DNA from 3 places in the Rhizobium sp. NLR10b genome. Region 1 is predicted to be linked to each of the others. Evidence: predicted binding sites of a transcription regulator. Region 1 holds the regulator's gene; each other region holds the start of a gene.
The links. The regulator LexA, encoded in region 1, represses DNA repair genes until DNA is damaged. The targets are predictions, from matches to a motif close to TGTTCNNNNTGTGTTCNG.
Positions count from the first base shown of each region.

Region 2: HJB91_RS30650 (ImuA family protein) is a predicted target of LexA. The motif match lies at 3,781-3,798, and genes of this name have one in related genera.
Region 3: dnaE (DNA polymerase III subunit alpha) is a predicted target of LexA. The motif match lies at 4,648-4,665, and genes of this name have one in related genera.

Region 1 is NZ_JABDWV010000007.1:210,702-218,397, reverse strand. Features, by position in the region: gene HJB91_RS13805 (pyruvate dehydrogenase complex E1 component subunit beta) at 1-866, opposite strand, end outside; gene pdhA (pyruvate dehydrogenase (acetyl-transferring) E1 component subunit alpha) at 882-1,928, opposite strand; gene HJB91_RS13795 (septum formation initiator family protein) at 2,074-2,394, opposite strand; gene eno (phosphopyruvate hydratase) at 2,530-3,804, opposite strand; gene kdsA (3-deoxy-8-phosphooctulonate synthase) at 3,946-4,791, opposite strand; gene HJB91_RS13780 (VOC family protein) at 4,788-5,684, opposite strand; gene lexA (transcriptional repressor LexA) at 5,880-6,599, shown strand; gene HJB91_RS13770 (ComEC/Rec2 family competence protein) at 6,580-7,696, opposite strand, start outside.
Region 2 is NZ_JABDWV010000006.1:276,491-284,186, reverse strand. Features, by position in the region: gene HJB91_RS12200 (pyridoxal-phosphate dependent enzyme) at 1-262, shown strand, start outside; gene leuD (3-isopropylmalate dehydratase small subunit) at 365-973, opposite strand; gene HJB91_RS12190 (glyoxalase/bleomycin resistance/extradiol dioxygenase family protein) at 1,211-1,630, opposite strand; gene HJB91_RS12185 (hypothetical protein) at 1,737-1,970, opposite strand; gene HJB91_RS12180 (CoA ester lyase) at 2,084-2,989, shown strand; gene HJB91_RS12175 (DUF1737 domain-containing protein) at 2,989-3,195, shown strand; gene HJB91_RS12170 (metallopeptidase family protein) at 3,219-3,656, opposite strand; gene HJB91_RS30650 (ImuA family protein) at 3,819-4,775, shown strand; gene HJB91_RS12165 (Y-family DNA polymerase) at 4,816-6,234, shown strand; gene HJB91_RS12160 (error-prone DNA polymerase) at 6,231-7,696, shown strand, end outside.
Region 3 is NZ_JABDWV010000015.1:87,910-95,605, forward strand. Features, by position in the region: gene proS (proline--tRNA ligase) at 578-1,900, shown strand; gene HJB91_RS23355 (lipoprotein-releasing ABC transporter permease subunit) at 1,916-3,220, shown strand; gene HJB91_RS23360 (ABC transporter ATP-binding protein) at 3,235-3,918, shown strand; gene HJB91_RS23365 (DUF5680 domain-containing protein) at 3,924-4,388, opposite strand; gene dnaE (DNA polymerase III subunit alpha) at 4,903-7,696, shown strand, end outside.

The DNA of each region.
Region 1 (7,696 bases):
CCCTTGGCGTCGGATGCCGTGTAGGGCATGACGACTTTCAGGCCGGGGATGGCGCTGTACCAGGCGGCATAGTCCTGGCTGTGCTGGGCGCCGACGCGTGCGGCGGCACCGTTCGGGCCGCGGAAGACGATCGGAGCGCCCATCTGGCCGCCAGACATATACAGCGTCTTGGCGGCCGAGTTGATGATATGGTCGATCGCCTGCATGGCGAAGTTGAAGGTCATGAATTCGACGATCGGGCGAAGGCCGGCCATGGCGGCACCGACGCCGACTCCGGCAAAGCCGTGCTCGGTGATCGGCGTATCGATGACGCGGCGGGGGCCGAATTCCTGCAGCAGGCCCTGCGTGACCTTGTAGGCGCCCTGATATTCGGCGACTTCCTCGCCCATGACGAAGACGTCGTCGCTGGCGCGCATTTCTTCGGCCATGGCGTCGCGCAGCGCTTCACGCACGGTCATTGACACCATTTCGGTGCCAGCTGGAATCTCCGGGTCATTCGGAACGACAGCCTTCGGCTCGGCCGGAAGCGGCGCTGAGGCCGAACCGGTGTTGGTCGGCTTTTCTTCCTGGGCCACCTGCGGAGCGGCGGCGGCCGGCTTGGCGGAAATATCCGAAGCGGATTCGCCGTCCTGCAGCAGCACGGCAATTTTGGTGTTGACCTTGACGCCTTCGGTGCCGGCGTCGACCAGCAGCTTGCCGATGATGCCTTCGTCAACGGCTTCGACTTCCATCGTCGCCTTGTCGGTCTCGATTTCGGCAATGACGTCGCCTGAAGTGACCTTGTCACCTTCCTGCTTCAGCCATTTGGACAGCGTGCCTTCTTCCATGGTCGGAGAGAGGGCGGGCATGAGGATATCGATAGGCATGGGTTCCCTCCCCGATTAAAGCAGAATGTCGGTGTAGAGCTCGGATGCATCCGGCTCCGGATCGGCCTGGGCGAAGTCGGCGCTGTCGGCGACGATGTCGCGGACATCCTTGTCGATCGCCTTCAGATCGTCTTCGGAAGCCCAGCCCTTTTCAATGAGGCGCGCCTTCACCTGCTCGATTGGGTCCTGCTCGGAGCGCATCTTCTGCACTTCTTCCTTCGTGCGATATTTCGCCGGATCGGACATGGAGTGGCCGCGATAACGATAGGTCAGCATTTCGAGAATGATCGGCCCCTTGCCGGAGCGGCAATGTTCTAGCGCCTCGTCGGCCGCCGCCTTGACGGCGCGAACGTCCATGCCGTCGACCTGAATGCCGGGAATGCCGAAACCGGAGCCGCGCAGCGAATAGTTCGACTGGGCGGTGGCACGGGCGGTCGAGGTGCCCATGGCGTAACGGTTGTTTTCGACGATATAGACGATCGGCAGCTTCCAGAGCGCCGCCATGTTGAAGCTCTCGTAGACCTGGCCCTGGTTGGCAGCGCCGTCGCCAAAATAGGCGATGGCGACATTGCCGTTGCCGCGGTAGTGGTTTGCAAAAGCAAGCCCCGTTCCGAGCGAAACCTGGGCGCCGACGATGCCGTGACCGCCGTAGAAATGCTTCTCTTTCGAGAACATGTGCATCGAGCCGCCCTTCCCGTGGGAATAGCCGCTGCGGCGCCCGGTCAGCTCCGCCATGACGCCGCGCGCCTCCATGCCGGTTGCCAGCATATGGCCGTGGTCGCGATAGGCGGTGATGACCTGATCGCCTTCCTTCTGTGCCATCTGCATGCCGACAACGACGGCTTCCTGACCGATATAGAGATGACAAAAGCCGCCGATGAAGCCCATGCCGTAAAGCTGACCGGCCTTCTCCTCGAAGCGGCGGATCAGTAGCATCTCGCGATAGGCCTTGAGTTCCTCATCCCGATCGAAGTCGGCTACCGGGCCTCCATTCGATGCTTTGGCTGCTGGTTTTGCTGCAGTTTTGCGGCTGGAAACGGTCGCGGTCTTTCGCGGCGCCATTCAACCCTCCCTATGGGTTTGTCGTTTCTCGGTGGCGCGTACCATAGGGAAGAAATATGACCACAGCAATGCCATAATTGCATGGCTCGTATTCGGCGCTAAATGATTGAAAACAAATCTGGAATTCCAATTAACCCGATTTCGGTTAATTGGAATAATGGTTGAAAATGACGATCTCGTCCGCGCGCGACATATTCAGCTGATATCGCGCCTTTTCGTCCAACATATCCTTGTCGAGCGAGCCATCACTCAGCAGCGCGACCTGGCTTTCCAGATGTTCGCGCTTCGCCTTAAGGACGGCAAGCTCCCTTTCGCGCGCGACGCGCTGACGCTCGAACGTCTCCGTCGCCCGCAGGCCATAATCGCCATGGATGCAATGATAACCGAAATAGGAAAGGAAGGCGACCGTCATGGCCGGAATGACGAAGCGGCCGAGCTTTCTCTTCTTATGATGCTTTGTCCACATACACGCATGCTCTTGAACGCATTACCAATTCGCTCAGCATAACGCGCAGAGATTAACCGTTCATTGACCGTAGAAAGCGCGCACGAAAAAACCCGCGCCGGGAGGCGCGGGTCGAGCCGTTGAAAATCGGAACGATCAGCCTTTGATGATCGAGCGGCCGGCATACTGGGCCTGGGGGCCGAGGCCTTCCTCGATGCGGATCAGCTGATTGTACTTGGCGAGACGGTCGGAACGCGACAGCGAACCGGTCTTGATCTGGCCGCAGTTGGTGGCAACGGCAAGATCGGCGATGGTCGAATCTTCGGTTTCGCCGGAGCGGTGCGACATGACCGCGGTATAGGCCGCCTTATGCGCCGTGTTGACGGCGTCGAGGGTTTCCGTCAGCGAGCCGATCTGGTTGACCTTGACGAGGATCGAGTTGGCGACGCCCATGCGGATGCCGTCGCGAAGGCGGGCGGAGTTGGTGACGAAGAGATCGTCGCCGACGAGCTGGGTCTTCTTGCCGATCAGATCGGTCAGCGCCTTCCAGCCGTCCCAGTCGTCTTCGGCCATGCCGTCCTCGATCGAGATGATCGGGTATTTGCCGGCGAGCTCGGCGAGATATTCGGCCATGGCGCCCGATTCGAGCGTACGGCCTTCCCCTTCGAGAACATACTTGCCGTCCTTGAAGAATTCCGTCGAGGCGCAGTCGAGGCCGAGGCACATGTCGTCGCCCGGCTTGTAGCCGGCTTTCTCGATCGACTTCATGATGAAATCCAGGGCTTCGGGCGCGCTCTTCAGGCCGGGGGCGAAGCCGCCTTCGTCACCGACATTGGTGTTGTGGCCCTGCGCGGCAAGCTCCTTTCGAAGCGTATGGAAGACTTCCGACCCCATACGCACGGCGTCGGCGATCGAATCGGCGCCGACCGGCAGGATCATGAATTCCTGGAAGTCGATCGGATTGTCGGCATGGGCGCCGCCGTTGATGATGTTCATCATCGGCACCGGCAGGAGGCTGGCGGAAGCGCCGCCGACGTAGCGGTAAAGCGGCAGGCCGGATGCCTGGGCGGCAGCCTTGGCGACGGCGAGCGAGACGCCGAGGATGGCGTTGGCGCCGAGGCGCGACTTGTTCGGCGTGCCGTCGAGCTCGATCATGATGTTGTCGATCTGAATCTGGTTTTCGGCGTCGATGCCGCCGATCGCGTCGAAGATCTCGGTGTTGGCGGCCTCGACCGCCTTTTCGACGCCCTTGCCGAGATAGCGCTTGCCGCCGTCGCGCAGCTCAACCGCCTCATGCGCGCCCGTCGAGGCGCCCGAGGGAACGGCCGCGCGGCCCATGCTGCCGTCTTCGAGATAGACGTCGACTTCGACGGTGGGGTTGCCACGGCTATCGAGGATCTCGCGGGCGATGATATCGGTGATTGCAGTCATGGGTTCTTCCTGCTCGGTGGGTGATAAGTCGTTCGAAGCCTGTCATAATCGAAGGCGTGCAAATTACAATGCCGCAATTTCCGGCCTCCGAACCAGCATTCCGTCGTGGCCTAAACCACGAACATGTCAGCTTGTTGAACGTCAGGACTTGGCGATCGCATCGAAGGCAAGCAGCTTCTCGAGCAGTCGCGGCATGTCCTTGAGATAAACCATATTCGGGCCATCGGACGGCGCGTTGTCGGGGTCCTGATGGGTTTCGAGGAAGACGCCGGCAATTCCCGTCGCCACTGCCGCGCGCGCCAGCGTTTCCACGAACTCGCGCTGGCCGCCGGAGGAATCGCCCTGCCCGCCCGGCTGAGCGACGGAATGCGTCGCGTCGAAGATGACGGGAGCGCCCATCGCCGCCATAATCGGCAGCGAGCGCATGTCGGAGACCAGCGTATTGTAGCCGAAGGAAGCGCCACGCTCGCACAAGAGCACATTCGGATTGCCGCTGGCGTTGAGCTTCTTCAGGACGTTCTTCATGTCCCAGGGGGCGAGGAACTGGCCCTTCTTGACATTGACGGCACGGCCGGTCCTTGCGGCGGCGATCAGTAGGTCGGTCTGACGGCAGAGGAAGGCCGGGATCTGCAGGACATCGACCACCTTGGCCACCTCGGCGCATTGCTCGGCCGTATGGACGTCGGTTATGACCGGAAAGCCGAATTCCTTCTTGAGGTCGGCAAAGACCTCCATGCCCTTTTCCAGGCCGATGCCGCGCTCGGCCGAGAGCGAGGTGCGGTTGGCCTTGTCGAAGGAGCTTTTGTAGACAAGACCCATGCCAAGCTTTGCGCAAAGCTCCTTCAGCGTGCCGGCGACCATGAAGGCGTGGTCCCGGCTCTCCATCTGACAGGGGCCGGCAATCAGCGACAGGCGGGCGGTATTGGAAAAGGTGACCTGACCTTCGCCTTCGCCGATCCTGACTTCGGAATTCGTGTCGGTGCTCATCGTGTTTCCTCGAAGGCGAAGAGCGCACCCTGCCCGGGCGTAGACTTCACCAGAATGCGATTGTTCTTGCGCGTGAATGTGATCCCGTTAGCACCCAAATGCGCTTCTGTCACGGCAAGATCGGCGACGGTGAAGAGGATTACCCGGCCGCGCAGACCACGATCGGCGGATGAGACGGCAAGCTCGAAATAGGCCTCCAGCCCTTCGGGCGTCATCAGGCTGATCTTCGCATTTGATGCCGCGATATTCACGCCGAAACCGGTTTTCTCCGCCGCCGCCTGCCCTATCGCAAGTCCGACGAAGGCGGCGAATGCCGCCGGGTCCGGCGCACAAAGCGCGATCTCGGCAATGCCGATCACGCCATTGGCATGCGTCTCCAGCGCGGCGCGATCTGTCGGGAAGGAATTGATGCGCTGGCAGGTAAAGAGAAAGAAATCGGGTGCGCGCAGATCAGCTGCAAAGGCCAGCTTGAAGCTGCCGACGGTCTCCGAACCATCCGGCATCCGCATCGGCCGGCTGAATTGCAACATCTCGCCGGCGCTCGCGCCGTTGCTGACAAAGCGCTTATGATCGAGGCCGGCATCCTCGCTGAGGAAGGCCAGCGCAGACAATCCCTCCTCGCCGCAGCGGAAGCGGAAGGCGCGATTGCGGGCGATGAAGACATTGCCGTGGCGGGCCGCTGCCTCGCTCTCCTCGACGCTCGCCACGCCAAGCGGCTCCAGATAGGTCTTGTCGGCGAAAAAGACGCAGGCATTCTCCGTTCCGAAGGGATGGCGCCCATCGGCGGCGACGGTGAAACCGAGCTTGCCGAGCCTCTCACGCGCCAGATCGATATTGACCACCGGCAGCACGACGTGATCCAGCGGATGCGACTTGGCGGAATGCGCGTTCATGATATCCTCCTGAAAGGGGCAAAGATGTGCGACAGCCCCTCCCCGAATGCAAGCGATGTGCGCCAATCCCGTCGAATGAAATTAAAAATCTCGACGAGTTGGCCCGAAGTTTTACGGAAATTTAGCTACTTGCGGAACACATATGGAACATATAGTGTCTGTTCTGGATTTGTTTCAATCAGGGGTCTGACGTCGATGCTCACGCGCAAACAACAGGAGCTTCTCCTTTTCATTCATGAGCGCATGAAGGAATCCGGCGTCCCTCCCTCCTTCGACGAAATGAAGGATGCCCTGGATCTCGCCTCGAAATCCGGCATTCACCGCCTGATCACGGCGCTCGAGGAGCGCGGCTTCATTCGCCGGCTACCGAATCGCGCCCGGGCGCTTGAAGTGATCAAGCTTCCGGAGGCCTATAACCCCAGCCTGCAACAGCGCCGCGGTTTTTCGCCGAGCGTCATCGAGGGCAGCCTCGGCAAACCCCAGCCGGTCGCCGCCCCCGCTGCCGCAAAGCCGGTCGCCGACAACGGCAACTCTGTCTCCGTGCCGGTCATGGGAAGAATCGCCGCCGGCGTTCCGATCTCGGCGATCCAGAACAACACGCATGACATCATCATTCCCGCGGACATGCTTGGCTCCGGTGAGCACTACGCGCTGGAGGTCAAGGGCGATTCGATGATCGACGCCGGCATCTTCGACGGCGACACCGTGATCATCCGCAACGGCAGCACCGCAAGTCCCGGCGACATCGTCGTTGCCCTCGTCGACGACGAGGAAGCAACGCTGAAACGCTTCCGCCGGAAGGGCGCCTCGATCGCGTTGGAAGCCGCCAACCCGGCTTACGAGACCCGGATTTTCGGGCCGGACCGCGTCAAGGTGCAGGGCAAGCTCGTCGGCCTCATTCGCCGTTATCACTGACAGCAGCCGGACCGGATTCGGTAAAACTGTCTTTGCGCCAATCATAGGCGCGATGGCGCATCCATGGCCGCGATAGCGCCTCGAATGCGGTTGCGACCTGCAGGCCGGCATCGGCGAAGCGCAATTCGACGGAACCGGTCCTGCGGAGCGTCTCGCCGGTGAAGAGCGTCCCGCCTGAACGGCAGCTGTTGAAACGCAGGCGGACTGAGGTCACGACGATATCGGCCGTATCGCAGGCCGGGCCGAGATAGGCGGCATTGTCGATGACGGTGACGATATGGCCATTGCCGAGTCGTGATGTGCACCACGCCTTCTTGACGCAGGAAAACCGGTTTGCTTCACCGCCTGCTGCGGCTGCCCGCATCGCTGCGCTCGCTTCGTTCTGCTGATCGCGGGAAAGCCTGACTCGGCGGTCTTCTCCTTCCGGCGGGATAGCCGGACCATCCAGCATCTTCGGTGGAACATGTGTCGGCAGGACCAGCGCTCGCTGCCACTGGTCGAAGATGAAATCCGGCGGGTTTTCACGGTTGGACGCGATTGCCTCAGCCGCAACGACCGCAACCAGACCACCATCCTCCGAAATCACCAGATCCGGCGGGCGGGGAGCCGGCAGCAGCAGTACGGTGAGTGTCGAGACGGCGATGATGGATGTGCCGACATGGCGCAGCCGGGTGCGCAGCAGCGTCAGCAGCAGAAAGCCTGCCACCGCCACTGCGAAATACCAGGCGGGCAAGCGGCCGATGCCGATATCGCCGCCCCAGCCGGACACCGTCTTGGCAACCGCAATCACCAGATCGAGGCCGAATCCGACCGCCGTCCAGAGCGGAGCATCCAGCCCGAAGGGCATGAGCAGCATCGCCAGCAGCCCGGCCGGCATGACGATGAAGGAGATGATCGGCATCGTCGCAAGGTTTGCCGGCAGGCCGTAAGCCGTCAGGCGATGAAAATGCTCGATCGAAAACAGGGCGGTGGAAAAACCGCCGATCAGCGAGGTCAGGAAGACGCCGCCGAAGAAACCGGCGACGACAACCACCGGCCTGATGATCGGCAATTTCAGGAAAGCGTTTTCACGGACACGCCTGTCCTTCCACAGCTGA
Region 2 (7,696 bases), on a different contig from region 1:
GGTGGCGCAGCATGTCTTCGAGCTGCCGAAGCAGCACCCGATCGAAAGCGTTGTCGTCAGCGACGCCGATGCCATCGCCGCCTGCCTGAAATTTGCCGATGCGCATCGCATCCTCGTCGAGCCGGCCTGCGGCGCCGCCCTTGCCGTTGCCGATGTGCATGCCGGACTGCTTCAGCGTTTTGACAATCCGCTGATCGAGGTCTGCGGCGGAATCGGCGTGTCGCTGGAAAAACTGAGGGTCTGGAAAGAGAAGTTTTTCTGAGTTGCGCCAGTTACAGCGTCCTTTGCGCGCGTGAGATGCGCGCCGCTATAAAGAAAAAGCCGGGCAAAAGCCCGGCTTAATCGATCGGCAATTGGTCAGAGCTTAAGCGGCCCAGGGGTGCGACGCGACGTTCTTCTTTTCGAACTCGTCGATCGCCTTGCCCTTTTCCAGGGTCAGGCCGATATCGTCGAGGCCGTTCAGCAGGCAGTGGCGCTTGAACTCGTCGAGATCGAACTTGATCGAGCCGCCATCGGGGCCGGTGATCTCGAGGTTCTCGAGGTCGACCGTCAGGATGGCGTTGGAGCCGCGCGAGGCGTCGTCCATCAGCTTGTCGAGGTCTTCCTGGCTGACCTTGATCGGCAGGATGCCGTTCTTGAAGCAGTTGTTGTAGAAAATGTCGGCGAAGCTGGTGGAGATCACACAGCGAATGCCGAAATCGAGCAGCGCCCAGGGAGCGTGCTCGCGCGAGGAACCGCAGCCGAAATTGTCGCCGGCGACAAGGATCTTGGCATCGCGATAGGCTGGCTTGTTCAGCACGAAATCGGGATTTTCGGAGCCGTCTTCATTGTAGCGGGCTTCGGCGAAAAGGCCCTTGCCGAGACCCGTGCGCTTGATGGTCTTCAGATAGTCCTTCGGAATGATCATGTCGGTGTCGATGTTGACGACCGGCAGCGGCGCTGCAACGCCCGTGAGCTTCACGAATTTATCCATGACCCATGCTCCATTTCAGCAAATGTACTTTCCTGAATGTGCATCTAGTCCAGTTTTTTGCCGAAATGAAGGAGAATCTTTCTAAAGCGTACCGCGATCTTTCAGATTCGCTTGCTACGCTTTAGGTCTGGTCTGCCGCATGTCGTTCTCGCAAAACCGCTGCACACTATTGCGCGAACTGCTTTCAAATGGCGGCCACGCGACGTTTCGCGTGACCTGGCGACGGTACGCGTCCGGTTATTTGGCGGGCGCGTTCAAGCCCCAGAGCACGCCGAACGGGTCGCGAAGCTGGCCGTAGCGGTCACCCCAGAACATCAGTTCGACCGGCATGACGACTTCGGCGCCGGCGGCCACCGCACGATCCCACCAGAAATCGATATCGTCGATGACAAGCTGGATGGCAAAGCCTTCATGACCTTTGAAGGGATGGCCGTGTTCGGGATAGGCATCCGCCAGCATCAGGGAGCTGCCATTGATATAGAGATGAATATGCATCGTCCGGCCGCTTTCATCGACCGGTACCCTGTGGGCCTCTTCGGCGCCGAAGGCCTTCTTGTAGAATTCCGCGGCCTTCACCGCGCCGTCGACCGTCAGATAGGGCAGCAGGCCATTCTTCACCGGCGGTAACTTGGCCGGCTTGTTTTCCGTCGTATCCATGCTCGTCCTCCATCGTTTTTGAGCGCCGGCAGAATGCCCGGCTGCTTCAAAGACGTATCACGGAAGCATGATGCGACAGTGTCGCCAATTTTTTTGAAAGCAGGCCTCAGAGATCGATGATCGTGCCGCGACCGTCGTTCCAGATGCGCATCTCCGGCTTGCCGTTGTTTGCCTTGGCGCGGACCGGAGCGAGCTTCATCTTCATCGAAAGCGCGCGTCCGACCATGAGCACGGTCAGGATGCCGCCGACAGCAAGCGTCACCGAGAAGGTGAGAAGCAGCATGGCGACAAAGAAGGTGGCGCCGGCCAGCATGAAGAAGATGGAGCGAATGTTCTGCATGGGTTTGAGACCTTTCTACAGAAAGGAATGTGGTCCTTCCTTTTCCTCTCTGCAAGGCAAGCATGGCTTTTTGTTGTCTTGCCGGGCTTTGCGAAGCTTGGCACTAATGGATGATGAACCAAACCAAACCTTTCCGCTCCGCAAGTCTGCGCCGCTCGGTGCTGAGCGTGCCAGCCATCAATCTCCGCGCGCTCGAAAAGAGCCGTTCCCTTGATTGTGATGCGGTTATTTTCGATCTGGAGGATTCCGTCGCGCCCGAGAACAAGGGCCATGCGCGGGAAAATCTGCGTGCTTTTTTTGCCGGACCGCCGCTCGAGGGCAAGGAAAGGATCATTCGCATCAATTCTTTGTCATCCGGATTCGGGGCGGCAGATCTCGATCTGGTCAAGGCGCTGTTGCCCGACGCCGTTCTCCTGCCGAAGGTGGACGCGCCTCGGGATATCACCGACATCGGCGATCTGCTTGCCGATGCGGATGCCCCGGAGGAGTTGCGCATCTGGGCCATGATCGAGACGCCGCGCGGCGTGCTGAATGCCGGAGCGATTGCTGAAGCCGGCTGCATGCTGGGGGCGCGGCTCGATTTCCTGGTCGTCGGCCTCAATGATCTGCGCAAGGAAACCGGCGTCCTGCCGCAGCCGGGGCGAAGCTTTCTCGTGCCTTGGCTGATGCAGGTCATTCTGGCGGTCAAGGCCTATGGGCTTGATGCGCTCGACAGTGTCTTCAACGATTTCCGGGATGACGAAGGTTTCGATGTCGAATGCGGGCAGGGGCGCGCCATGGGTTTTGCCGGCAAGATGCTGATCCATCCCGCGCAGATTGCGGCCGCCAACCGGCATTTCGGCCCGAGCCCCGAGGAGATTGCCGAAGCGCAGGCAATCATATCAGCCTTTGCCGATCCGGCTGCCCAAGGCCTGAACGTCATCAATGCGAACGGGCGGATGATCGAACGGCTGCATCTTGTCCAGGCCGAAGCTCTGGTTCATAAAGCTCGCCTGATTTCTGCAAGAAAGCCCGCCTGATGAAACTCTACCGCTTCCTGACCGGCCCCGACGACGCTTCCTTCTGCCACAAGGTCACCGCCGCCCTCAACAAGGGCTGGTCGCTGGAGGGCCCACCGACCTATGCCTTCAATGCCGCAACCGGCGCGATGCAATGCGGCCAGGCCGTCGTCAAGACTGTCGAAGGCAAGGATTACGATCCGGAGATGAAGCTCTCCGAGCAATAGCGCGTTCTGCCGAACGCACGGTTTCAGCGCTCGGCGGCTTCCTCGGCGCTGGCCTCGATCCGCTCCATATCCTCATCGCTCAGTCCGAAATGGTGGCCGATCTCGTGGATCAGGACGTGAGTGATGATATCGCCGAGCGTCTCGTCGTTTTCTGCCCAATAATCGAGGATGGGGCGACGGTAGAGGCGAATGCGGTTCGGCATTTCGCCGGTTTCCACGGTGAAACGCTCCGAAATTCCCCTGCCTTCGAAAAGGCCGAGCAGGTCGAAAGGCGTTTCCAGCGCCATATCCTCGAAAACGTCGTCATCGGGAAAATCCTCAATCTCGATCGTGAGATTGGTCGTCAGTTGGCGGAATTCATCCGGTAGATGGCTGTAAGCCTCCATGGCCAGCGACTCGAAAGTGCTGATCGTCGGCGCATGGCGGTCCCGCCAATCATCGCTCAGGTCTATGCGGGCCATGAATATTCCTTCCTTTGCGGGCCCATATAGAACCTTTGCCGCCGATTTTCGAGTGCGGAATCAAAGGCAGGAATAAATTCATAGAAAATGGTTGTTGACTCTTCTTCAGCTCTCTGGAATCCATAAGAACATAACAGGAACAATACGGACGGAGTAAACGCCATGGCGCAGAACGCCCTGGCGCGCGAGCGGCTTTTTGCGCTCCGCGAAACCATCGCCAAGCTGGAAGGAAAGCCTGCGCCGGCGCTTGCGGCAGCGGAGCGGGAAGCCCTGGCTTCGGGTGAGACCGGGCGGCAGGATGCGGAACGGAATGGACGCAGACAGCGCTTGTCGTTTGGGGTGGCATCGCTCGACGAAGCGATGGAGGGCGGGCTGCCGCTCGATGCGATAACGGAAATCCGTTCGGCGCTTTTCCGGGATGCGGGAGCCGCCAGTGGGTTCGCCCTTGCGGCCGCAACGCTGCTGCAGCGGGTGGAGGAGGAGGCGAGCGACTGTTCGCCAATACTCTGGATCGGCGATCCGGTCTCGACGATGGAGGCCGGCCTTCCCTATGCGGTGGGTCTGCAGGATTTCGGCCTGCGGCCTGAGCGTTTCCTGCAGGCTTTGCCGCGCAAGCTCGATGAGGCGCTCTGGCTTGCGGAAACCGCGCTGGAAAGCGGCGCCTTTTCGGTGGTCATCCTGGAGATGAGGGGCAATCCCGCGCATGTCGGTCTGACCGAGAGCCGGCGGCTCGGTCTTCGCGCCAAGGCGGCCGGCCGGCCGCTCTTCCTGCTTCGGCAGGCAGGAGAGGAGGAGGCGAGCAGCGCCGCCTTCCGGCTGCTTGCCGAGCCTGCGCCAGCCGGCATGCGGGCTCTGCCGGGTGGATCGAGACTTGCCGGCAGCATCGGCAATCCGGTTTTTCATCTCAGCCTGGAGAAGAGCCGCAACCCGGCTCCGCTCTCCCTTCTTCTGGAGTGGAACCCTCATGAACGTCAGTTTTTCCCCATCAACGAGCCAAGGCACGCTCTTACTCCAGACGAACGGTCAGCGTATCCTGGCGCTCAGCTTTCCGCACCTTTCGACGGACAGGATCGCCCGCAGAAAATGGGGCCTCTCCTGGCGTTCGAGAGGGCGTCCTGAGGCTGCGCCGATCGTCTGCGCCGGAAAGCACGAAAATGCCATGCGGCTGATGGCGCTGGACGAGGCCGCGGAGGCGCTTGGCCTGAAGAAGGGCCAGGGTGTCGCGGAAGCGCGCGCCATGCATCCGAAACTCGATATCGTCGAGGAGGATCCGGCCGCCGATGCGCGGCTGCTCGAAGCCATCGCCGACTGGTGCGACCGCTATACGCCGTTGGTGGCGATCGACGGACGGGACGGGCTGTTTCTCGACATTAGCGGCTGTGCCCATCTTTTCGGCGGCGAGAGAGCGCTGCTGAAGGATATTCTGCTCAGGCTTTTCCATATGGGGCTCGACGTCCGGGGTTCGATCTCCTCTTCGCCCGGCCTTTCCTCGGCCGTCGCTCGTTTTGGCAATGGCGGCGTCATCGAAGACGAGGAAATGGAGGATATGCTGGCGCCGCTGCCGATCGCCGCGCTTCGGCTGAACGAAGACACCGTGGCATCGCTGAAGAAGCTCGGGCTGAAATATATCGGCGATGTCATGAATGCGCCGCGGGCGCCGTTGACCCGCCGTTTCGGGGCAAGCCTGCTATTGCGGCTCGATCAGGCGCTCGGACATGATGAGGAACCGGTTTCGCCGCGCCTGCCGGTTGCGAGCCTTTCGGCCGAGCGGCGGCTGGCCGAGCCGATCGGCACCGAAGAGGATATTCTCGTCCTTGCCGGCCAGATCGCCGTGTCGCTGAAACCCTCCCTGGAAGCCCGCGGCGCCGGCGGCCGCGTCTTCGAACTCGTGCTGTTTCGGGTCGATGGCCGGGTTTTCCGGATTTCGGTCGGCGCTTCACGGCCGCTCAGGGAGCCGAAGCGGATCGCGGATCTTTTTTCCCAGCGTCTGCAGGCAATTCATGACGATCTCGATGCCGGATATGGTTTCGAGATCCTGCGGCTGAATGTCGTGCGCCATGAGCCCTTCGAAGGAACGCAGGGCGATTTCGACGGCGGCCGGCAAAGAGAGATCTCGCTTGCAGCTTTCATCGACCGCGTCTCGGCTCGCCTTGGCGCAGACTGTCTCCAAAGCTTTCAGCTCCGTGAAAGCCATGTGCCGGAGCGTGCGGTTATCATAACCCCACTCATGGGGAGTTTTCCGGCGCATCGCAGGAGCGAGGGAAGCCGTCTTTCCGCCGCTCGCAGCGAGCGGCCTCTGAGGCTTTTTGCCCGACCGGAACCGGTGGAGGCCTTGCTCGCCGAAGTTCCGGAAGGGCCGCCGCAAAGTTTTCGGTGGCGCCGCATGCAGCATCAGGTTCTGCGCAGCGAAGGCCCGGAACGGCTTGCAATGGAGTGGTGGATCGATGGCGCCGACGCCAAAACGCGTGACTATTTCCGTGTCGAGGACAATGCCGGGCATCGTTTCTGGATTTACCGCGAAGGCTTTTACGGTGAAGAGCCGCCGCCGCGCTGGTTTATGCACGGGATTTTCGCATGAGCGCGGCGCCTGCATTTTTCGAGATCGGCGCCCGCACCAATTTCTCCTTTCTGGAGGGTGCTTCGAAACCTGAGGAAATGGTGGTGCAGGCCGCGGCGCTGAAACTTTCCGGTCTTGGAATCGCCGACCGGAATTCGGTTGCCGGCGTCGTCCGGGCGCATGCGCAGGCGCAGGAGATCGAAGAGAAATTCAGAAGAAGGCACGAGAAGAACCTCGACGGCAGAGAGGAAGAGAAGATTCTCGATCCAATCCGGATTCAGCCGGGCGCCCGTCTCGTTTTTTCAGACGGAACGCCTGATATCCTTGCTTATCCTGAGAACAGGCGAGGGTGGGCGCATCTCTGCCGTTTGCTGAGTACGGGAAATTTGAGAGCGGAAAAGGGATCCTGCCTGCTTTACGAGGCGGATATCATGGAATGGGGGGACGAGATGATGCTGGCCCTCGTTCCCGGCCAGGCGGCTGCCGTCGAGCCTGTCGCCCAACAGGAATTGGAAGCCTGTCTCGCCCGGTTCCGGAACCGTTTCGGCAAGGCGTTTCACGTGGCGCTGGCGCCTGCCTATGATGGCCGCGACAGGCAGGTTTTCGCGGCACTTTCCGTAATCGCCGCCCGCCACCGCATTGCTGTCATCGCGACCAACCAGCCGCTCTATCACCATACGGATCGCCGACCCCTTTCCGATATCGTCATTTCGATCCGCGAGCATGTTCCGATCGCCGAAGCAGGTTTTCTTCTTGCTCCGAATGCCGAGCGTTATCTCAAGGGCCCACGTGAAATGGCCCGGCTGTTTCGTGATTATCCAGAGGCGATCGCCAATACCGGGACATTCTTCGGCAGGCTTTCGTTTTCGCTCAATGAGCTGAAACACAATTACCCGCCGGAAAACGATCCCGGCGAGACGCCTTATGAAACCCTCGAACGTCTGACGAAAGAGGGCGCTAAGAAGCGCTATCCGGATGGCGTTCCTGCTCAAATCCAGACCCAGATCGACTATGAACTCGATCTCATCCGGGAGAAGAAATACGAGCCTTATTTCCTGACGGTCCACAAGCTCATCCAGCATGCGCGTTATGAATTGAAGATTTTGTGCCAGGGCCGCGGTTCTGCAGCCAACTCGGTCATCTGCTATTGCCTCGAGATCACGGAAGTCGATCCGACCAAAAGCACACTGCTTTTCGACCGCTTCATCTCGATGGATCGCGACGAGCCGCCTGACATCGATGTGGATTTCGAGCATGACCGCCGCGAAGAAGTCATCCAGCACATCTACAGAAAATATACCAAGGAGCATGCCGGGCTGACGGCTGGCGTCACCACCTATCGCACTCGTTCCGCCGGCCGCGAGGTCTCCAAGGCCTTCGGGCTTTCGGAGGACGTCCAGGCGGCGATCAGCAGCCTGGTCTGGGGCTGGTCGGAGGATAATCTGTCGGAGCGGGATGCCAAGGCGGCTGGGCTCGATATTTC
Region 3 (7,696 bases), on a different contig from region 1:
AGCTTTTGCTCAAACTTTGAGCATATGCAAATCTTATCATGGAAGTCCAGTTGGCGTCATGCTGGCGCGTCAGAGCGCTCGCCTAACGGAATGAGGGGCTCACCTTACGGAAGCCGTCTGGAGTTTGAAGGGGGGGAGAGGGTGAAAAACCAAAAAAAAACAAGGCTAAAAGCCTTGTTTTAAGTATCGCGTGATCTGTAACCGTTGCCGGGGCTGCGACGAGCGCGCCTAAGATCTGATCCTCCCAAGACTTGACCGCGAAATGGCAAGAATTAACTTCCTTGCCTGTTTTGTGAGCTAAAGCTAGCCCAAACATTGGGCTTTGTCATTAGCTTTTTTTGTATTTTTGCTACACGCCAGCAAAATTTTTCTGTTGACAAGATTTTCGTTCAAGTCCTTATAAACACGCACTTTTTCACGCCCTTTCATTTTGCGGGTGCGAACAAGCGTGTCCCGGAGGCGCCCGACAGCAGTTGCGGGTTTCCTTCCCGCTGCGAAGCGGCTATGAACGCTCCCACATTCACAACCTATCTTCGATTCCGCTCGCCAGCGGGATCTCAACTGCTCCGGAATCGCCATGCGTCTGTCTCGCTACTTCATGCCCATCCTTAAGGAAAACCCCAAGGAGGCGGAAATCGTCTCCCATCGGTTAATGCTGCGCGCCGGCATGATCCGCCAGCAGTCTCAGGGCATCTATTCCTGGTTGCCGCTCGGCAAGCGTGTGCTAGACAAGGTCAACGCCATTATCCGTGAGGAGCAGAACCGCGCCGGAGCTATCGAGCTTTCGATGCCGACCCTGCAATCGGCCGAGCTCTGGCAGGAAAGCGGCCGTTATGATGCCTATGGCAAGGAGATGCTGCGTATCAAGGACCGCCAGGACCGGCCGATGCTCTACGGCCCCACCAACGAGGAGATGGTGACGGATATTTTCCGCTCCTCCGTCAAATCCTACAAGGACCTGCCGCTCAATCTCTATCACATCCAGCTGAAGTTCCGTGACGAGATCCGGCCTCGCTTCGGCACCATGCGCTCGCGCGAATTCATGATGAAGGACGCTTATTCCTTCGATTTGACGCGCGAAGGGGCGGAGCATTCCTATAATAAGATGTTCGCCGCCTATCTCAGAACATTCGATCGGCTTGGCCTTCGCGCCATCCCGATGCGCGCGGATACCGGGCCGATTGGCGGCAATCTCAGCCATGAATTCATCATCCTCGCCGATACCGGCGAATCCGAGGTCTTCTGCCATAAGGACTTCGTCGGTTTCGATATTCCCGGCGAAAACACCGATTTCGACAGCGTCGAAGGCCTGAAGGCGATCTTCGACAAGTGGACCTCGCTCTATGCGGCCACCTCGGAAATGCACGACGAGGCTGCCTTCAACGCCGTTCCCGAAGCCGAGCGCCTTTCCGCTCGCGGCATCGAGGTTGGCCATATCTTTTACTTTGGCACGAAATATTCCGAGCCCATGGGCGCGAAAGTGCAAGGACCGGATGGCAAGGAACATTTCGTCCACATGGGTTCCTACGGTATCGGTCCGACACGCCTTGTTCCCGCCATCATCGAAGCATCGCATGATGAGAACGGAATCATCTGGCCGGCATCGGTCGCACCCTTCGATGTCGTCGTCATCAACATGAAGGTGGGCGATGAGGCCTGCGACGATACTTGCGAGCTGATCTACGCCGCGCTGAAAAAGGCCGGCAAGGATGTGCTCTATGACGATACCGACGACCGGGCCGGCACGAAATTCGCGACGGCCGACCTGATCGGCGTACCTGTCCAGATCATCGCCGGGCCGCGTGCGGTCGCGAACGGCGAGGTCGAAGTGAAGGACCGCAAGACCGGCGCCCGTGAAACGATGACCATCGAAGCGGCGATCAACAGGTTCGTGGCTTAAGGAAACGGAGGCGAAATGGCAGAGGCAGCAGTGGACCGGAGTTCAAAATCCGGCTTGGGTCCGGCTGGCAAGCCATTTTCCACCTTTGAGCGCCTCGTGGCGTGGCGTTATCTGCGCGCCCGCCGCAAGGAGGCCTTCATCTCGGTCATCGCCGGCTTCTCCTTCGTCGGCATCATGCTCGGCGTTGCGACGCTGATCATCGTCATGGCCGTCATGAACGGCTTTCGCACCGAACTCGTCTCGCGCATCCTCGGCATCAACGGTCATATGATCGTGCAGCCGGTCGACGGACCTTTCACTGATTATGCGGATCTCGCCAGCAGGCTCGCCGCCGTGCCCGGCGTCAAGATGGCGCTGCCGCTGGTCGAAGGCCAGGTGCTCGCCTCCGCCCAGGCTGGCGGCAGCACCGGTGCGCTGGTGCGCGGTGTCCGCGCGGAAGATCTGACCAAACTCAAAGCGGTTTCTGAGCATATTAACCCGGGCGACATGGTGGGTTTTGCTTCCGGCCAAGGCGTGTTGATCGGCACCCGCATGGCCGACCAGCTCGGCCTGCGCGTCGGCGACCTGATTACGCTGACGTCGCCGGATGGTGACATTACGCCGATGGGCGTCAGCCCGCGCGTCAAGTCCTACAAGATCTCCGGGCTGTTCGAGATCGGCATGTCCGAATATGATTCCTCGATCATCTTCATGCCGCTCGAGGAGGCGCAGCTTTATTTCAATGCCGAGGGGCTGGTGCAGTCGATCGAGCTTTTCGTCGATCACCCCGACGATATCGATGCTCTGAAGCCCAAAGTGGAGGAAGCGGCAGGCCGTCAGATCAACCTCACTGACTGGCGCCAGCGCAACCAGACCTTCTTTTCGGCGCTGCAAGTCGAGCGCAACGTCATGTTCATGATCCTGACGCTGATCGTGCTGGTGGCGGCGCTGAACATCATCTCCGGCCTCATCATGCTGGTGAAGGACAAAGGCAGCGATATCGCCATCCTGCGCACCATGGGCGCCAGCGCCGGCGCCATCATGCGCATCTTCTTCATGACCGGGGCGGCCATCGGCATCGTCGGTACTCTTGCCGGTGTGCTGCTCGGCGTTCTCGTCTGCGTCAATATCGAATCCATCCGCCAGTTCTTCTCCTGGATATCCGGCACCGTGATTTTCAATCCCCAGGTCTATTTCCTCAGCCAGCTGCCGGCCGAGATGGATATCAGCGAAACGATCTCGGTGGTCGTCATGGCGCTCAGCCTCTCCTTCATCGCCACCATCTTCCCGGCATGGCGCGCCTCCAGGCTCGATCCGGTGCAGGCCCTGCGCTACGAATAAGGAATGCCGCATTCATGAACCGCAACGTCGTCCTCAAGCTTACCGGCGTCGAGCGCCATTACGGGCAGGGTGATACGCTGCTCACGATCTTGAAGGGAGCAGATTTCTCGCTGTCGAAAGGGGAGATCGTCGCCCTCGTCGCCCCCTCCGGCACGGGCAAGTCGACGCTGCTGCACGTGGCAGGCCTGCTCGAGCATCCGGATGGCGGCGAAGTCACCATCAACGGCCATGCCTGTGACGGTCTTTCCGACGAGAAGCGCACGGCGATCCGCCGCCGCGAGATCGGCTTCGTCTACCAGTTCCACCATCTCCTGCCGGAATTTTCGGCGCTTGAGAACATCATGATGCCGCAGCTGATCGCCGGTCTGTCCTGGAAGGAAGCCCAGGAGCGAGCCGGTCAGCTCCTCGACTATATGCGCATCGGCCATCGCGGTTCGCATCGCCCGGCCGAGCTTTCAGGAGGCGAACAGCAGCGTGTCGCGATCGCCCGCGCCGTCGCCAATGCGCCGACGCTGCTTCTTGCCGACGAGCCGACCGGCAATCTGGATCCGGAAACGGCAAGCTACGTCTTCGATGCGCTGGAGGCGCTAGTGCGCCAATCTGGCCTTGCCGCCCTCATCGCCACTCACAATCACGAACTCGCCGGCCGCATGGATCGGCGCGTCACGATCTCCGATGGCAAGGTCGTCGACTTCTAGCTCGACTACGGGACGACCAGCCCGCCGCGGTAATCGAGCACATAAGCCTTCCGCCCGGCGACCATGATGCATTCATGGCCACTGAATCGCTCGCAGCCGCCTTCGCTGCGGTCGACATAGCGGCCGAACGGATGATCGAATTCCATTCCGCCGAGAAAGCGGCCCTCCCGATACATTGCCGACAGCGCCGCCTTGATCACGGTCCCGGCGGCTCTGCCGTCGATGAGATCGGACGCGACGACGCAGCCGAAATAATTCATCGCCCAGACGGGTTCGCCGGTAAACCAAACCACTTCCTGTCCGGCGAAATCGGTGCCGCCGAAATAGCTGTCCAGATAACGCCAGTCGCCGCTGAAGTAGCCGATATCATGGGCACCCGGTCGGCAGGGCGGGCGAGGCACACCGCCGCCGACATAGGTCGCGGCTTTCGCCTCTACGATGAAGTCGTTCAGCACCGCGGTGTCGAGCATGATCATCTTCCTCCCTGTCTCATCTGATACGGAAATAGCAGAAGACAGAGAACATAAGAAGTACAAAAGGCCGAGCATTGCTCGATCGCCTTGGGGCAGGTGCATCAGACATCGGATGCGCTGTATGGATCCGTTCGGCAGGCGATGTCGGGCCGGTCGCGCGGAGCATGTTCAAAGCCAGCGCTGAAGCTGTTCGATTCGCAGCACGGAACCCGCATCTTTCAAACGCAAGCGCGAAGGAAAAGATTCCTGTTGACATCGGAACATAGATGGAACAAAGTGAAAACATAACGAGTAAAGGAGAGCCAGATGACTGACATGATCCGTGATATCGCAGCATTCACCTCCATCGCAATGTTCGTTGCCAGCTTCTCGCTTATCGTCATCGCGATCTAAAGTTTTCAGGGGATCGCATGGCAGTCATGCGGTTCACACGCGGGTCTTCTTCTGGACATCATCGCCCTCAATGCCGACAATGCATCCGATTCATTTCGGCTGATTGGGAAGGCATATCATGGCGGAGACGGAAAAGGGTTCAATGGGTGAGGCGACCGGCGGCACGCCGGGCTTCATCCACCTGAGGGTCCACTCCGCCTATTCGCTTCTTGAGGGCGCGCTGCCTCTGAAGAAGATCCTCTACAAGGCGACCGGCGACAGTCAGCCGGCGATCGCCATTACCGACACCAATAATCTCTTCGTCGCCCTTGAATTCTCCCAGAAGGCAATGGACGAGGGCCTGCAGCCGATCATCGGCTGCCAGGTCTCGATCGACATGGAAGACGGATTGGAAAGCGAAAAGCGCGGCGGTCAGCCGGCCCTGATCAAGCTGCCGTCGATCGTTCTTCTTGCCGCGACGGAGGCTGGTTACGAAAGGCTGGTCGATCTCGTCAGCCGCGCCTATCTCGGCGGCGATAGCAACCAGGCCATTCATATCAGAGCTTCCTGGCTGGAAGAGGCAGGCACGGAAGGGCTGATCGCCTTGACCGGCGCGGTGACCGGGCCGGTCGACGCGGCTGTCAGGGAAGGTCACCACGCCCAGGCGGAAGCCCGGCTGCTCACGCTGAAGCGTCTCTTCGGCGACAGACTCTATGTCGAGCTGCAGCGGCACGGCACCTACGACAGGCGGCACGAACAGAAGATCGTCAGGCTTGCTTACACGCATGACCTGCCGCTCGTCGCCACCAACGAAGCCTTCTTTCCGACCCGCGACGATTACGACGCCCATGATGCGCTGATGGCGGTTGCGCATAACGCCATCGTCTCCGACGATAGCCGTTTTCGCCTGACTCCGGATCACTACCTGAAGAGCCGGGCCGAGATGGCCAAGCTCTTTTCCGACCTGCCGGAAGCGCTTGAGAACACAATCGAGATCGCCAGGCGCTGCTCCTTCGTGCTGAAAACGCGAAAGCCGATTCTGCCGCGTTTCACGGGCGCCACCGACGATGCCGAGGAGGCGGAACGCGCCGAGGCAGGCGAATTGCGCCGCCAGGCAGTGGAAGGGCTGGACATGCGGCTTTCGACCCTCGGCATGTCGCCCGGTTACGAGGAAAAGGATTATCGCGAGCGGCTGGAATTCGAGCTCGGCGTCATCGAGCGCATGCGCTTCCCAGGTTACTTCCTGATCGTTTCCGACTTCATCAAATGGGCCAAGCAACATGATATTCCCGTCGGTCCCGGTCGTGGCTCGGGCGCGGGTTCGCTGGTCGCCTATGCCTTGACGATCACCGACGTCGATCCGCTCAGGTTTTCGCTGCTGTTCGAGCGCTTCCTCAATCCGGAACGCGTCTCGATGCCTGACTTCGACATCGACTTCTGCCAGGACCGCCGCGAAGAGGTGATCCGCTACGTCCAGGCGAAATATGGCCGCGAGCAGGTGGCGCAGATCATCACCTTCGGTTCACTGCAGGCGCGCGCCGCCCTTCGCGACGTCGGACGCGTGCTGGAAATGCCTTACGGCCAGGTCGACAAAATCTGCAAACTCGTGCCGAACAATCCCGCCAATCCGACGCCACTCTCAAAGGCGATCGAAGAGGAGCCGAAGCTGCAGGAGGAGGCGGCGAAAGAACCGGTGGTGGCGCGTTTGCTCGACATCGCCCAGAAGATCGAAGGGCTTTATCGCCACGCCTCGACGCATGCCGCCGGCATCGTCATCGGCGACCGGCCGCTGTCCAAGCTGGTGCCGATGTATCGCGATCCGCGCTCCGACATGCCGGTTACCCAGTTCAACATGAAGTGGGTGGAGCAGGCCGGCCTCGTCAAATTCGACTTCCTCGGTCTGAAGACACTGACTGTGCTGAAGGTCGCCGTCGATTTCGTCGCCAAGCGCGGCATCAAAGTCGATCTTGCGGCCATTCCTCTCGACGACAAGCCGACCTACGAGATGCTGTCGCGCGGCGAGACGGTTGGCGTGTTCCAGGTGGAAAGTGCCGGCATGCGCAAGGCGCTGATCGGCATGAAGCCGGACTGCATCGAGGATATCATCGCGCTGGTGGCGCTTTACCGCCCGGGCCCGATGGAGAACATCCCGACCTACAATGCCCGCAAGCACGGCGACGAAGAGCTGGAATCGATCCATCCGATGATCGACCACCTGCTCAAGGAAACGCAGGGCGTCATTGTCTACCAGGAACAGGTGATGCAGATCGCCCAGGTCCTGTCGGGCTATTCGCTTGGCGAAGCCGACCTTCTGCGCCGCGCCATGGGTAAAAAGATCAAGGCGGAGATGGACCAGCAGCGGGAACGCTTCGTCGTCGGCGCCGTCAAGAACGGCGTATCCAAGCCGCAAGCCGACAACATCTTCGAACTCCTGGCGAAGTTCGCAAACTACGGCTTCAACAAGTCGCACGCCGCCGCCTACGCCATCGTCTCCTACCAGACGGCCTACATGAAGGCGCACTATCCCGTCGAATTCCTCGCCGCCTCGATGACGCTCGACATGTCCAACACGGAAAAGGTCAATGATTTCCGACAGGACGCCAAGCGGCTCGGCATCGAGGTGATCGCGCCTTCGGTGCAGACCTCCTTCCGCCATTTCGAGACCGGCGACAATCGTATCTACTATGCGCTGGCTGCCCTCAAAGGGGTCGGCGAATCCGCCGTCGACCACATCGTCGAGATGCGTGGCGACAAGCCTTTTGCCAGCATCGAGGATTTCTGCCTGCGCATCGATCCGCGCCAAGTGAACCGCCGCGTGCTCGAAAGCCTGATCTATGCCGGCGCCTTCGATTGTTTTGGCACGGACCGCGCCCAGCTGGCCGCCGGCCTCGACCGCATCCTCGGTTATGCCCAGCGCGCCCAGGAAAACAAGC